Regions from separate parts of the Pontibacter populi genome, predicted to be linked through region 3. Evidence: riboswitches for the same ligand, from Rfam matches in the RefSeq annotation. Region 3 holds a riboswitch; each other region holds the start of a gene.
The links. Region 3 has a riboswitch for S-adenosylmethionine ahead of ABS362_RS08400 (SLC13 family permease). Riboswitches for the same ligand answer to the same signal wherever they lie in the genome.
Positions count from the first base shown of each region.

Region 1: another riboswitch for S-adenosylmethionine. It lies ahead of metH (methionine synthase); the one in region 3 lies ahead of ABS362_RS08400 (SLC13 family permease).
Region 2: another riboswitch for S-adenosylmethionine. It lies ahead of ABS362_RS05830 (O-acetylhomoserine aminocarboxypropyltransferase/cysteine synthase family protein); the one in region 3 lies ahead of ABS362_RS08400 (SLC13 family permease).

Region 1 covers NZ_JBEOKT010000017.1:45,720-51,072, reverse strand. The annotation lists gene ABS362_RS15795 (ribonucleoside-diphosphate reductase small subunit) at 1-174, opposite strand, end outside; gene rplU (50S ribosomal protein L21) at 814-1,122, shown strand; gene rpmA (50S ribosomal protein L27) at 1,183-1,452, shown strand; SAM riboswitch class I at 1,715-1,824, shown strand; gene metH (methionine synthase) at 1,897-5,353, shown strand, end outside.
Region 2 covers NZ_JBEOKT010000004.1:184,647-189,999, reverse strand. The annotation lists gene ABS362_RS05840 (homoserine dehydrogenase) at 1-1,040, opposite strand, end outside; gene metX (homoserine O-acetyltransferase MetX) at 1,021-2,082, opposite strand; gene ABS362_RS05830 (O-acetylhomoserine aminocarboxypropyltransferase/cysteine synthase family protein) at 2,272-3,600, opposite strand; SAM riboswitch class I at 3,868-3,974, opposite strand; gene ABS362_RS05825 (SDR family oxidoreductase) at 4,239-5,353, shown strand, end outside.
Region 3 covers NZ_JBEOKT010000006.1:81,282-86,634, reverse strand. The annotation lists gene ABS362_RS08405 (hypothetical protein) at 1-287, shown strand, start outside; gene ABS362_RS08400 (SLC13 family permease) at 398-1,744, opposite strand; SAM riboswitch class I at 1,985-2,089, opposite strand; gene ABS362_RS08395 (DUF72 domain-containing protein) at 2,265-3,011, shown strand; gene ABS362_RS08390 (cyanophycinase) at 3,126-3,971, shown strand; gene ABS362_RS08385 (sugar MFS transporter) at 4,637-5,353, shown strand, end outside.

The DNA.
Region 1 (5,353 bases), on a different contig from region 3:
GAAATGGCGCTCGCCATCGTTCAGGTTATCCCAGTCTTTCAGGTCCTGGCTAAGGTCTATCTCTTCTGCAGTCCAAAAGCTGGCTTCAGCCTTTTTATACATCTGCCATACCTCATCATGCTGAATCGGGAACAGTACAAAGCGGTTTGGGTTTTCTTGTAATATTGGCTCCATAAGCTACTAAATGTTTTATTGGTTGAAGGGGTAAGCTAATCAGCTTAGAAAACACCCCATATTTACTTTTGTTTTCGACGGGTGCCCGGCAGGTACCCGATAGTATCGTGACTTCAAATATAGAGAATTGAACTTGAAACTAGGGGCTAAAGTTGTTCAATTTATGCACAAATAATTAACTGGCTGATGCTGTGTTATTTGTGTCGAAATCAACACGGTTATGCACATGCGTTATCACATATATTATCATATGATTATATTGGTATTTATCTAAAAGATGTGTTTTAAGTGCAATGTTCAGGCGCTCTATAGTGTTTAAACACGTTATCGTAAGCATAAAGTGAAATAAAAGTCCAAAAAGCATAATTAAATGCCTTGCCCAGGAGGTGACCCACGGAGAAATAAAAAATGCTTTGTGGAAAAGTGTGGAAAAGTATTTTTGATGCAACTGTCTGCCTGTTATATGGTTAAGGCTGTTTTAAAGATGTGCAAAAAGATGTCCCTGATATTTCAACATGGTTATCCACATTGTGTAATTGCTCTCTTTATTTAGATGAACAAATTAAGCAGCAAGCATTTGCAAATTAAATATTAGCGCCGTACTTTTGCAGACTAAATTTTAAACATACATTGAAGCTGATGTACGCAATTGTAGAAATCGCAGGTCAACAGACCAAAGTAGAGAGCGGTAAGTTTATCTACTCTAACAAGCTTTCCGGCAATGAAGGTGACGCCGTTGAGTTCGCCAATGTTCTTCTTACAGATGATAACGGTACACTAACCGTTGGTGCTCCATTCGTAAGCGGTGTTAAAGTGGTTGGTAAAATCCTTGGCAACGTGAGAGGCGAGAAAATCCGCATTTTCAAGAAGAAGAGAAGAAAAGGGTATAGAAAGTCTAGAGGACATCGTTCTGACTATACGAAAGTTCTTATCGAGAGCATTGGTTAAGAGTAAGAGGAAATTATCGTAGAAACTTTCAGGCCCAGGCCTGATTAAATAGTAAACAAAATGGCACACAAAAAAGGAGCTGGTAGTTCTAACAACGGTCGTGAGTCACATTCAAAACGACTAGGTGTTAAGATTTATGGTGGCCAGGAAATTATCGCTGGTAACATCATTGTAAGACAAAGAGGTACTGCACACCACCCAGGCAAAAACGTGGGTATGGGTAAAGACCACACTCTGTTCGCACTTATTGATGGCAAAGTAGAATTTAAGAAAAGCGTTAAGAATCGTTCTTACGTTTCTGTAATTCCTAACGTAGTAGCTGAGGCTTAATACGAAACTTTGCAGATGCAACAGAAAAGGGATGCCGGAAGGTATCCCTTTTTTATTTTGTAAGATGGTGAACTAGAGATTTTTAGTCTCGTATAATAGACTATAAAGAGTTATAGTTAATACAATTAAACTCTTTTAGGAAAAGGACACTTAATGTGTCCTTTTCTGCTTTTCAGACATTCCTGAGCAAGCCTGCAACTATAGTTATATACTAATGAAACATAATTGTGGCTTTTTGCGGATATGTGTAGTAACTTGCAGTTTCTTATCAAGAAAGACCGAGGGAATGGGCCCTGTGACGTCTTAGCAACCTTGACTAAACTTGGTGCTAACTCCCTTCCGGAAGCTCTTGCTGTCCGGAGAAGATAAGATAGACCTCCTTTCTCTGGGTGTCCTTTCTTGATAAGCAGTAGCAGTTTGCAAAGCGAGAAGACGGATACCAACATGAAGAACAACCATCCCATTTACAGTTTATTAAAGGAACGCGTGCTTGTGCTTGATGGCGCAATGGGCACCATGATCCAGCGTTATCAGCTATCAGAAGCCGATTTCCGTGGCGAGCGCTTTAAAGATCACCCATCTGACCTGAAAGGCAACAACGACCTGCTCTCCATTACCCGCCCGGATATCATCAAAGCCATTCATACTGAGTACCTGGAAGCTGGGGCTGATATTATTGAGACCAACACATTCAGTGGTACAACTATAGCTATGGCTGACTATAAGCTGGAGCATATCGTGTATGAACTCAACTATGAGTCGGCTAAAATTGCGCGGGAAGCTGCAGATGAAGTGGAAGCCAAAGATCCTTCGCATAAACGTTTTGTAGCCGGTGCTATCGGCCCGACAAACCGTACCGCTTCGCTTTCCCCGGATGTAAACAACCCTGGCTACCGAGCTATAACATTCGACCAACTGGTAGAGGCTTATTATGAGCAGGTGCGTGGTTTGGTAGATGGCGGCTCTGATCTGTTGCTGGTAGAAACTGTTTTTGATACGCTGAACTGTAAGGCTGCCCTTTTCGCGATACAGCAATTTGTAAATGATGGCGGTAAAGAGCTGCCAATTATGATATCCGGAACTATAACTGATGCCAGTGGCCGCACCTTGTCTGGCCAGACCGTAGAAGCCTTTTACAACTCTATCTCGCATGCGCCTATTCTAAGCATAGGCTTTAACTGTGCCTTAGGGGCGCGACAGCTAAAAACACACATACAGGAGCTTTCCCGCATTTCGGACTGTTACATCAGTGCTTATCCGAACGCCGGCTTGCCGAACGCCTTTGGCGGCTACGACGAAACTGCCCAGCAAATGGGAGCTATAGTTGAGGAATATCTGAAAGAAGGTCTGGTAAATATTTTGGGAGGTTGTTGTGGTACTACGCCAGTACACACCAAAGTAATTGCAGACTTAGTGCGAAAGTATAAACCGCACGTTCCTACCCCGGTTGCCCCACTCCCACGTTACAGCGGCCTCGAGCCCCTAACTATAACCCCCGAAAGCCTTTTTGTGAATGTCGGTGAACGTACCAATGTTACCGGCTCCAAAATGTTCTCCCGCCTTATCGTCAATGGTCAGTTTGAAGAAGCTTTGGCAGTTGCCCGTCAGCAGGTAGAAGGCGGTGCCCAGATCATCGATGTGAACATGGACGAAGGCATGCTTGACTCGGAGCAGGCCATGACAAACTTTCTCAACCTGATCGCCTCTGAACCGGATATTTCCAAACTTCCTATCATGATCGACTCTTCGAAGTGGAGTGTGATTGAGGCTGGATTGAAATGTGTACAAGGCAAATCTATAGTTAACTCCATCTCACTTAAAGAAGGTGAAGAAGCCTTTAAGAAATTAGCCCGTAAAGTGCGCCAGTATGGTGCCGCGGTGGTGGTGATGGCATTTGATGAGCAGGGCCAAGCCGATACCTTGGACCGCAGAAAAGAGATCTGCGAACGCTCTTACCGCATATTGGTTGATGAAGTAGGCTTCCCGCCGCAAGACATTATTTTTGACCCGAACATACTTGCCATTGCTACAGGAATAGAAGAACATAACAACTATGCAGTTGACTATATCGAAGTAGTAAAATGGATAAAAGCCAACCTGCCACATGCGCTTATAAGTGGTGGCGTAAGTAACCTGTCATTCTCGTTTAGGGGTAACGATGCCGTGCGTGAAGCGATGCACACCGTGTTTTTATACTATGCCGTGCAGGCTGGTATGGACATGGGTATTGTGAATGCCGGTATGCTGGGCGTGTACAGCGAAATACCAACCGAACTGCGCGACCTGATAGAAGATGTGATCTTTAACCGCCGCCCGGATGCAACTGAGAAGCTGGTAAACTATGCTGAAACTGTAAAAGGTAAAGGCAAGACTGCCGCTGCCGCTGATACCGCATGGCGCGATGCCCCGGTAAAAGAACGTCTGGAGCATGCATTGGTGCGCGGTATAGTTGATTTTATTGAAGAAGACACTGAGGAAGCCCGTCAGAAAGCTGCCAAAACGCTGGATGTTATTGAAGGTCCGCTGATGGCAGGTATGTCGGTGGTGGGTGATCTGTTCGGTGCCGGTAAGATGTTTTTGCCGCAGGTAGTGAAAAGTGCCCGCGTGATGAAGAAATCGGTGGCGTACCTGTTGCCGTTTATGGAAGCAGAGAAGCTAGCCGGTGATACGTCTAAATCTACAGCCGGGACCATACTTATGGCAACTGTAAAAGGCGACGTACACGATATTGGCAAAAACATTGTGGGTGTGGTGCTGGCTTGTAATAATTATGAAGTAATAGATCTGGGCGTGATGGTGCAGCTAGACAAGATCCTGTCTGAAGCCGAAGCGCATAATGTAGATATCATTGGCTTGAGCGGATTGATCACGCCATCGCTGGACGAGATGGTATATGTGGCGCAGGAAATGGAACGTCGTGGCATGAAGATTCCGCTACTGATTGGTGGGGCAACTACTTCGCGTGTACATACAGCTGTGAAAATTGCGCCTCAGTATAGCGGGCCGGTAGTGCATGTGCATGATGCTTCGCGAAGTGTAACTGTAGTGAGCAGTCTGTTGAGCAGTGAGCGCGATAGCTATATTGCCGAGATCAAAGCCGAATACGAAAAGCTGCGCGAAGACCACCTGAGTCGAACCAAAGACCGTGCATTTGCAACTATAGAAGAAGCCCGTGCCAACAAGTATAAAGTTGACTGGAACACCACCAAGCCAACCAAGCCAAGCTTTATTGGTAACAAAACATACACCAACTACCCGCTTTCCGAGATAGTTCCGTACATCGACTGGACACCATTCTTTCATGCTTGGGAGCTCAAGCGCCAATACCCGAAAATATTGACCGACCCTGAGTTAGGCATTGAAGCAACCAAACTGTTTAACGATGCCCAGCAAATGCTGCAGGAGATCGTGGATAAGCAATTACTGGAAGCGCGTGCTGTAGTTGGATTCTACCCAGCCAACGTGGAAGCAGACGATACCATTGAAGTATACGCCGATGATTCACGTGAAAACGTGCTGACGGAATTCCATACCTTAAGGCAGCAGGGCAAAAAAGGTGGTAATGTACCGAACATGGCTTTCTCAGATTTTGTGGCACCGAAAGAAACAGGCGTGCCCGATTACATTGGCGGCTTTGTGGTATCAGTTGGTTTTGGTATTGAGAGGCTTATTGAAAAGTACGAAGCGGATCACGATGATTATAAGGCTATTATGGTGAAAGCGCTGGCGGATAGACTTGCAGAAGCTTTTGCGGAACTGATGCATGCTAAAGTGCGCAGAGAACTGTGGGGTTATGAGCCAAATGAAAACCTGAGCAATGAAGATCTGATCAAGGAAAACTATAAAGGTATCCGCCCTGCGCCAGGTTACCCGGGCTGTCCGGATCATACTGAAAAGATCA
Region 2 (5,353 bases), on a different contig from region 3:
GCACCACCCGGGCAACGCAGGTATATAGTTATTTTTTTATCCTGATTTAATACTATAGTTTTAATCTTGGTTTTACGGTAAGCATATCGGTACCCTGAAATGGCTGCCGAAACATCGGCCCACACTGCCGATCCGGTCGGGTGGCTTCCGGCTCCTCGCCCTTTTATAAACTGCTCACCGGCAAAAACCGGATCTATCGTTACACCATTCGTTTCGTTTACAACATGGTATAGTTCCCTTTGTGCCGGCACAAATGTGGGTAGTACGTGCAGGTTTAATTCATTAAATGGGTTTACTTCTGCAAAAGCTACTAACCTGATGCGTGCCTCTATAGTTGCAGCAGCCTCCAGGTCTTCTTCACCCACTACATCTATCCCGAAACGCAGAATTAGTTCCGGCTTAACAGTTACTCCAAAAGCATGTGCCGCTATCAGGCTTAGCTTATTTACCGTATCAAAACCACCAACATCTAAGGTAGGGTCTGCCTCTGCAAAACCAAGTTTCTGCGCCTGCTGCAGCGCCAGACTATAGCTTAATCCCTCCGACTCCATTTTAGACAGGATATAGTTTGAAGAGCCATTCAAAATGCCACTTACCCGCTGCAAGGTTTCTGAACTATAGTAACTTTCCAGCGTCCGGATGATGGGGATGCTGCCGCCAACTGCTGCTTCGTACAGAAGCGTTCCGTTATAGTTTTGCTGTAGTTTTATCAGCTCGGGAAGGTGAGTCGCCAGCATTTTCTTGTTAGCCGATACTATAGTTTTACCTGCAACCAGCGCCTGCTTTACAATACTATAGGCTTCGTCTGCATCACTTATCAGTTCCGCAAACAGAGTAATGCTTTCGTCCTGTAACAGGTCCTGCGGGTTGTAAGTAAATGCTGATGCCGGTAAGCTGCGTGGCTTTTCCTTATCTTTTACACAGATCGGAGCCACCTCAATGCCTGCCTGCTCTATAGTTTGCAGCACATCGTATAGCCCCTGCCCTACGCACCCAAACCCGAATATGCCGAGCCTGATGTTAGACGGTTTGTTTTTCATAGTATCGTTCATTTATAGTTTCAGTTTGATAGAAATTGCGGACTGCTTGAATCAGTTGCTCAGTTTCCACTAAAAAGCCATCGTGGCCGTAATCAGAATGCAGTAAAGCAAATGCAGAACCTGGCACCTGCTCATGTAAGAACCGTTGTTCCTCTACCGGGAAAAGAAGATCGGTATCTACACCTACAAAAAGTGTTTTAGCTTTTAAATGATGTAGTGCGTTTTCTACTCCTCCCCTGTTGCGGCCGATGTTATGCGAGTCCATGGCTTTGGAGAGTAACCAGTAGGTATAAGCATTAAAGCGTTTTGCCAGCTTTTCGCCCTGGTAAACCTGGTAGCTGGCAGCTCTATAGTTGTCTGTGATGCTATTGCCGGGTTCCTGTTGGTTAAGCTCATAACTGGTATAGTGGCGATACGAAAGCATAGCGATGGCCCTTGCCGTTTTCAACCCTTCCTGGCCTGCTGGTTCACTATAATCGGCCCAGGTCGGGTCCTGGCGGATGGCCATGCGCTGGCTCTCGTTAAAAGCAATTCCCCAGGCAGAATGACGCGCATTAGAAGCCACATGGACCAATCTTTCAAACACGTCCGGCTTCTGTAGCGCCCATTCCAATGCCTGTTGTCCACCCAACGACCCTCCGATCAGCGTGTGCACCTTTTCCAGCTCCAGCTCCTGCCGCATTAGGTCAAAGGCCGCCACAATATCGCGGTTGGTAAGCTGCGGAAAACTATGGTAATAAGGCTGCAGCGTATTGGGGTTAACCGAAAGCGGACCAGTAGAACCATAGCAGCCACCCGGTGTATTGGCGCAAACTATAAACCAGTCTTCGGGGTCGTATAGTTTGCCATCTCCAAACAGGCCGCTCCACCAGTCGGTAAAATCTGAACTGCCGGTAAGGGCATGGCACACCCACACCACGTTGTCGCGTTGCGGGTTTAGTGTACCGTAGGTGGTATAAGCAAGCTGGAAGCCGGGCAACGAGATCCCCGATTCCAGCTTAAACTCCTGCTGATAATGAAAAGTATGTTGTTCTGTGGACATGGAAGTTGTCTTTCTACATTAGAGTTAACCCACCCCTACCCCTCCCGAGAGGGGATTTTCTGCTGTTGCTATAGTTGAATTTATAGTTCTATAGTTAGCGTTGAATTCCATCTGTCCTTTTCGAAGAGAGACTTTTGGGAGTATCCTATTCCCCTCCTCGGAGGGGTTAGGGGTGGGTTTTACTACAGTTTAGTTTAGCACAGGTTCTGCTACTGCATTTTTAACAGCCGCAAAAGCCAGTTCGAAATCTGCTTTTATATCATCAATGTGCTCGATGCCAAGCGATACGCGAAGTAAAGTCGGCTCTACCCCGGCGCCCAGTTGTTCTGCATCTGACAGTTGCTGGTGTGTGGTAGATGCCGGGTGAATGATCAGTGTTTTAGCGTCGCCAACATTAGCCAGGTGGCTTACCAGTTTTAAATTATTCACAAAAGTCTCCGCCTGTTCTCTATCGCCTTTCAGTTTAAAAGATAGCACCCCGCCAAAGCCGCGCTTCAGGTATTTCTTCGCCAGTTCATGGTAATTACTTGATTCCAGCCCCGGGTAGTTCACGCTTTCTACGAGCTCATGTTTTTCCAGCCACTTCGCCAGTGCTAGTGCATTTTGCACCGTTCTTTCCACGCGCAGCGATAATGTTTCCAAACCTTGCAGCAGCAGGAAAGAGTTGAATGGAGAGATGGCAGGACCAAAGTCACGCAAACCTTCTACCCTGGCTCTTATCGCGAAAGCGATATTGCCAAATGGCCCATCTGTCCCGAATACTTCCCAGAAATTAAGTCCGTGGTAGCCTTCTGATGGTTCGGAAAATTGCGGGAATTTGCCGTTGCCCCAGTTAAAGTTTCCGCCATCTACAATTACGCCGCCAATGCTGGTGCCGTGCCCGCCTATCCATTTGGTAGCCGACTCCACCACCACATTTGCACCATGCTCCAGCGGCCTGAACAGGTAACCACCTGCGCCAAAGGTGTTATCCACGACCAATGGCAGGTCATGCTTGCGAGCCAGTGCAGCTATAGTTTCGAAGTCCGGAATATTGAAGCGAGGGTTACCGATCGTTTCCAGGTAAATGGCTTTGGTGTTTTCGTCGATCAGTTTCCCGAAGCTCTCCACGTCATCACTGTCGGCAAAGCGGGCCTCTATACCCAGGCGTTTAAAAGAAACCTTGAACTGGTTATAACTGCCGCCATACAAAAAACTGGTACTCACAAAATTGTCTCCGGCCTGCAGTATGTTGGTAAGTGCAATGAATTGTGCCGCTTGCCCTGAGGCTACCGCAACAGCCGCCACGCCGCCTTCCAGGGCAGCAATGCGTTTTTCAAAAACATCGGTCGTCGGGTTCTGGATGCGAGTGTAAATATTGCCGAATTCCTTCAGGGCGAACAGGTTGGCACCATGGGCCGCATCTTTAAAAGCATAAGAACTTGTCTGGTAGATGGGCACAGCGCGGGAACGGGTAGTTGGATCTATTTCCTGGCCTGCATGTAGTTGTAGCGTTTCAAAATGATGTGTGGTAGACATGATTTTTCTGATTAAAAAGTATGAAATAAGTTGAATTGCGAAAAGAGAAATGAGTGTGCGGATACAGCAGCGGGACTACAGGTATAAACCTGCAGGGGGCTGCGGGGCACAATGGTTCAGGAAGCTAAAGGATTAGCGACAGCAACAACAGGTTTGCATTCGCATGTACCTGAAAGCAAATAAATAAGATACTCCAAGTAGTTGGGCTACCGGATAAAATACAAAACGTTCGAGTGTTGGCTTAATTCCCTTTTTCATGTTCTTATCAATTTATAGTCATCCGAACTTCCGGATTCAGGAATTAGCACCTTTACCATAGGGGTTAGGTTGCTAGCGCTTCTCAGAGCCTGTCTCTCCACGCTTCTTTATAAATCAATAACCGCCAGGGATCATTGACTTGATGATGCAAACTTAGACTACATTTACTCTAAAAACAAAATGCCGGATGAATATTTTATTAAATATTTTTTCAAATACCCAATTTAACACCTGTAATTCAATGTTTTACAACTATAAAAACGAGTCTGAATTCAGCCTGCACCTGAAAAATACACGTTAAAAATGTAGCTTTATAATTCCTGAACATCAGGCTTAGTTAGTTGTTGCTATGGCAGAACATACTACCTAAACATGCTTACATGAAGATTCTTTTAACCGGAGCAAACGGCTATATCGGCAGGCGGCTATTACCTGTTCTCGTGGAGCAACAGCATGAGGTCGTGTGTATGGTGCGCGACCCGCGCCGCTTCGAACTACAGGACACGCTTAAGGATAAAGTACAAATTATTAAAGGCGACCTGTTGCAATCCGAAACACTTACCGCCCTACCCAAAGACATAGATGCCGCTTACTACCTGGTGCATTCCATGGGCGGCCACGGCAACGATTTTGAAAAAGCCGAACATACCTCTGCCGAAAATTTTGTCGCCTACCTTAATAGCACTACAGCTAAACAGATCATCTACCTGAGCGGACTTTCCAATACCACACAGCTGTCAAAGCATTTATCCTCAAGGCGACATGTAGAGGATATCCTGGATCAGGCAAAAGCTTTTTTAACAGTACTTCGGGCCTCTATTATTATTGGTTCCGGCAGCGCTTCTTTCGAGATAATCCGTGACTTGGTAGAGAAATTGCCTGTGATGATAACACCGCGCTGGCTCAACTCCCGCTGCCAGCCCATAGCCATACGGGATGTGATATTTTACCTTACTGCCGTGCTCTCAAACCCCGCCTGTTATGAACAACGACTGGAAATAGGCGGACCCGATGTGCTTACCTACAAGCAAATGCTCGAAAAACTGGCAAAGGTGCGCCACCTGAAACGTTTTATTTTTACAGTTCCGGTCCTCACACCGAAGCTATCTTCTTACTGGCTTTACTTTGTTACCAGCACCAGCTTTTCTATTTCCCGCAGTTTAGTAGAGAGCCTCCGCAACGATACTATAGTTCAGGATAATCGCATCAAACAACTTATTCCGCACCAGAATTTAAACTACGAGGAAGCGCTAAGACTGGCCTATGCTAAAATAGAGCAGAACATGGTGATATCGAGCTGGAAGGATGCCCTGGTGAGTGGCACCATGCGGCTTAACTATATGGATTTTGTACAAATACCCGAGCACGGTTTACTCACTGATAAACAGCTTATTAAAATTGAACAGGACCCAGCAATAGTTCTGGAAAACATCTGGCGTATTGGTGGCAAGCAGGGTTGGTATAAAACTGATTTCTTGTGGGAGATACGTGGCCT
Region 3 (5,353 bases):
AAAAATGTGAATATTGGCTGAGCGACTCTCGTGCTATACATTACCTGGAGTTTGCAGACCAGAACTGGATATTAGAACTTGTTTACCCTTTGTTGCCAAAAGCAAACCTACTGAAGTTTGCGCGAGTTAACACACTGGAGAGTATTGCTCTGATGGATGGCGCCCGCGTTTGTAACACTATTGAACAATTGCCGGAGTTTAAATTAAAGACCCAGCTCGAAGTTTTCAGCTCTAAAGAAGCGGCACTTAACTGGCTGTTCGACGGCAACCCGGTTGCTGGTTTATAGCTGAATATAGTGTACCCGATACCATTAAAAAGAACCACTTAAACTATGGCCTGAGTGGTTCTTTTATGTTGGCCCTACATAACCTGAACTATAGTCTGCGACCGCATGGCTTAATTTACGACTGCCTCTTTGGTTACTGCCAGAACAGGTTTTTGCTGAAGAAACTTATCTATAAAAGGTGTAAGGATAGCCAACACGGTAAAGAACAGCAATAAGTATAAATACCACGCGTAAGGCAATACCTCCAGGTAAGAAACTTCTCCGTTTGTAAAGTTCAGCATGATCAGGATCTGTGCGCCGTAGGGTAGCAGGCCCTGCACAATGCAGGCAAAAATATCGAGTATGGCAGCTGTTTTGCGTTTGTCTATGTGGTAGCGCTGGCTTATATCTTTGGCTACAGGCCCGGTTATAACTATAGAAACCGTGTTGTTGGCTATGGCACTGTTTACACCACTCACCAGCAAGCCCACACCAACCTGCGAAGAACGGTAGCCACTGATAAACTTGTTTGCCTTGCTAAGCAGAAACTGGATACCACCCGCCTGCCGCACCATTTCGGCCAGTCCGCCGGTCAGCATCGATAGCAGGAAGATCTCGGTCATGCTGGTAAAGCCTTCGTATATTTTTTTGCTGAAAAGCAGCACATCCAGTTCGCCGCCAACTATACCAACCAGGCCCGAAGCCACAATACCCGCTATTAGCACCGCAAACACATTTACCCCATACACCGCTAAAAACAACACCAACAGGTAAGGCGCTATCTTCAGAAACTCAATTTCACGTGTTACAGGTAAAACAGCCTGGGTTGCATCGTTCTGAAAACCAGCGAAAAGCAAAAGCCCGATGGTAACAAACGCAGCCGGACCCGCTATCAGGAAATTCACTTTAAACTTATCTTTCATCTCACACTCCTGCGTTTGAGTAGCCGCTATAGTCGTATCGGAAATAAAAGAGAGGTTATCGCCGAACATGGAACCACCCAGCAATGCACCCAACATCAGCGGCATCGAGGTATCGCTTTGCTCGGCCAGCCCCACTACTATCGGCCCCAGGGCAACTATAGCTCCCACCGACGTACCTGTAGCCGTAGACAGGAATGCTGCCAGCACAAACACGCCCAGCGCCAGGTACTGCACCGGAATATAGTTTAAGCCCAGGTTTACGGTAGCATCTACGCCGCCAATGCTTTTAGAAACCACCGCAAAAGCGCCGGCCAGCAGGTAAATAACGCACATGGTCACGATCTGGGAATCGCCGCAACCGCGCACCAGGGCATCTACTTTGGCATTTATGTTTCCTTTTAAAATCAGAAATGCTGCTATGATACCGCATACTACAGCAACCGGCGAGGGCAAAGCATAAAAGTCGTTGAGCACAATACCGGCGCCCAGGAAAATAAATACGAATACTAAAAAGGGAAACAGGGCTAATCCGCCCGTCTTTTGAATCTGATCCATTGTAAAGTTAAACCTGAAAGAAAAGCGAACTATAGCCACAGTAAACTTACTGTTAACCACAGATGCCATTTTGATAAAAGAATTGAAATGAATATTAAGGTGTGGCCACACTGTAAGGCAGCCATCAGTGGGAATTAGCTACAACAGCAACAACAGTTTGCCATAGCAACAGGCGTTGCGGTAACGGGCAAAATAGCCGGAATAAATACTGAAAGAGTGTGTGGTAAGTACATGTGTAGTAATTTATAGTTCCCAAAAACTGGGCAGGTGTTAGCACCATTTCAATATTATTGACGGTTGCTAGAGGTTCTCGGAGCCTGCTCTCTTCCCTCTTCTTTATAAATCTTGATAAAGATGCTGCAAAGGTAAGACCACTGCCTCAAAAATTGCAAGCTTTAAATGATAAACCTGTTATAGGATGACCTAACAACTATAGTTTGTGAATGTTTTACTGGTTTGCACTTAACAGGGATGAACAGCCAGGCACAACATACGTAGGTAGCTGCAACAACTATAGTTTATGGAACAGATACCGAACTTAAATATGGGCACGTCTGGATGGAGTTACCGCTGGATGGAAGTACTTTACCCACCCGAACTAAAATCGGCAGACCGGCTGGCCTACTATGCTACCAATTTTAACTGCACCGAAATAAACAGCAGCTTTTACCACTTTACCATGGCCAAAACCGTGGAGAAATGGCTGACTACCACACCCGCTTACTTTAAATTTGCACCTAAGCTGAACCAGGAGATAACACACAAGCGCAAGTTTGTTGATGCCGAAGCACCCCTGGATAAATTTATGTCCAGCTATAGTTTAATGGGCGACAGGTTAGGTCCGGTGCTTGTCCAGATCGCCGGCAGTTTCCGGTTCGACAGACCAACTGCGGAGGATTTTTACAGATTGCTCCGCGATAAATATCCAGCCCAGCCTTTTGCCCTGGAGGCCCGCCATGTGTCTTGGTTTACCGATGAGTCGATGGATTTGCTGCGTGATTACGACATTACAACTGTTATAGCCAGCGCCGGCAAGCGCTTTCCGGGCACCGAAGCAACCACCACCAACATTGCCTATCTGCGCCTGCACGGCGACGAAAAAATGTACTCCTCTGCTTACTCCGACGAAAAACTGGAACGCTACGCCTACATGGTAAAAGATTGGTTGGAGGATGAAAAACAGGTCTGGATTTTCTTTAATAATACTATTTTAGGAAACGCCGTACTCGATGCCCGCAAACTATTCGATATGATCAAAAATCTATAGTTCATCTTAAGTGGTCGAGTAACTTTTCCGACTGTTACTGCATCTGAACTATAGTGTAAAAGCTTTACACCGTCAGGCTCTGATTACCGTTTTATAGTTAAATAACAGCAGCTTATGAATATCCCAAAAGGTAAGATTATGGCTATCGGTGGCAACGAAAGAAAAGGGAATGAGCCGGTTCCTGTACCCATAGATGAGCATTCTCATTCTGTAGACGAAGGTATTCTGAAACGGATACATGATGAGCTGCATGGCCAGGGCACCCGCATAGAAGTGGTAACTACGGCAACTATAAATCCCGAAATAGCCGGCAAGGTTTATACGGATGCATTCTTACTGCTGGGCTGTGATAACGTGGGTGTTTTACCAATTCAAACCCCAGAAGATGCCAACCGACCCGAATACCTGGAGCGCCTGAAACAAACCCATGCAGTAATGTTTACCGGCGGAGACCAACAGCGCATTACTACTACTTTTAGCGGTTCGGAAGCTCTACGCATATTACAGGAACGTTACCAGCACGAAGAAAAATTCCTGGTATCGGGTACCAGCGCAGGCGCCATGGCGTTATCGGGAGTTATGATAAACGGGTCCATTGAGACTGCGCCTCTGCTGAAAGGAAACGTTGAACTTACAACGGGGCTGGACCTGTTGGATAAGATCATCATTGACACTCACTTCGTGAACCGCCGTCGCATTCCCAGATTGATAGAAGCCATCGCCAGTAATCCGACCCATATCGGCATTGGGCTTGGCGAAGATACGGGCATCCTGATAACAGAAAATAACTGCATCGAAACCATCGGCTCCGGGCTGGTCATTGTATTGGACGGACGAAAACTGCTGGAGAACAACTATAGAACTATAGATTCCGGCGATGCTCTCTGTGTCGAGAACCTGATCATACATGTTCTGCCTAAAGGCCGATCGTACCACATTTCATCCGGTGAGTTTGTATAGTTGCAGGTTTAATTCACCCCTACCTCTCCCGAGAGTATTAACCCACCCCTGCCCCTCCCAAGAGGGGAATTATCCGCCTTTACCAATTTTCAAATCATAGTTTTATAGTTGACGATCTCCCACGGACAGGTCGCGACCTGTCCCTACGGAACTATGACCATGATAAAAGTCGAAGCTTACCGGTTCAAACTATAGAAAAGCAGTTGCTATGAGAAACGTATCAGTCTTTGGGTTGAGCGCCTTGTGAATATCTGGTGCCGCAGGCATTGCGAGGCACGAGCAAAAGAGATTCGCACAGCGCGATGCCCGAAGACGGGGCCTCCCGGCCGTGAGGGCACCAAAGGTTATTTGAAACGATAGGCAAGTAAAGCTCCCAGGAGTAGAGTTTATTTGAAAGGATAGCTTGGTTCAAAGGAGCAAAGAATCAAACTATAGAACCCAGATTTCTCCTGTCGTCGAAATAACAAATAGAGAAATTGAAAGACAAATATGATTCATCGGCTTCGCTCAGGTTGACAAGATAAAAGTGTTGAACGTCCTCAATGCCCCAACTACACGCTTTGATCAAAAATCTATAGCTTGTAGCCGGTTTATAGTTCCTGCGGAGCTGCTGTGCTGTATTTTTAAAAAAATAGGTTATCTTGAACAGCCTTAACCAACTTTTTATGTCTGTTAATACAAAACCTATGCAGTCTCAGCAATCTGCCACACGTAACAACGACACCCGCGCGATTGTCATCATCGGGGCGCTGTTCTTTATTTTCGGGTCCGTTACCTGGATCAACTCTGTACTCATACCTTATTTCCGCGAAGCTTTTGAGCTCAGTAATTTCCAGTCGTACTTTGTTACGTTTGCTTTTTACATCTCTTATGTAGCCATGGCGGTACCGTCTGCGTGGGTACTTAAAAAGACAGGCTTTAAAAAAGGAATGGCGATCGGGCTGGCTGTAATGGCTGCCGGTGCACTTGTTTTTATACCTGCCTCACAATCGAGCACTTTTGTTATTTTCCTGGTAGGTCTGTTTATACAGGGCGCCGGCTTAACCTTGCTGCAAACAGCATCAAACCCTTACATAACTATACTTGGCCCAGCCGAAAGTGCTGCCAAACGCATTAGTGTAATGGGCATTGCAAATAAAGTAGGCGGTATTATAGCGCCGCTGGTGCTGGGTACCGTTTTATTTTTGGATTCTGATTCGCTTCAAAGTCAGGAGACTGCTTCCCTGGACCGGGTGATAGTTCCTTATATTATCATGGCTGCATCGCTAGTGGTACTGGCTTTTATGGTGCTGCGCTCTTCGCTGCCGGAAATTGACACCGACCAGGAAGATGAAGTGGTGGCTACGACCAACACAGGCAAAACAAGCATTACCCAGTTTCCG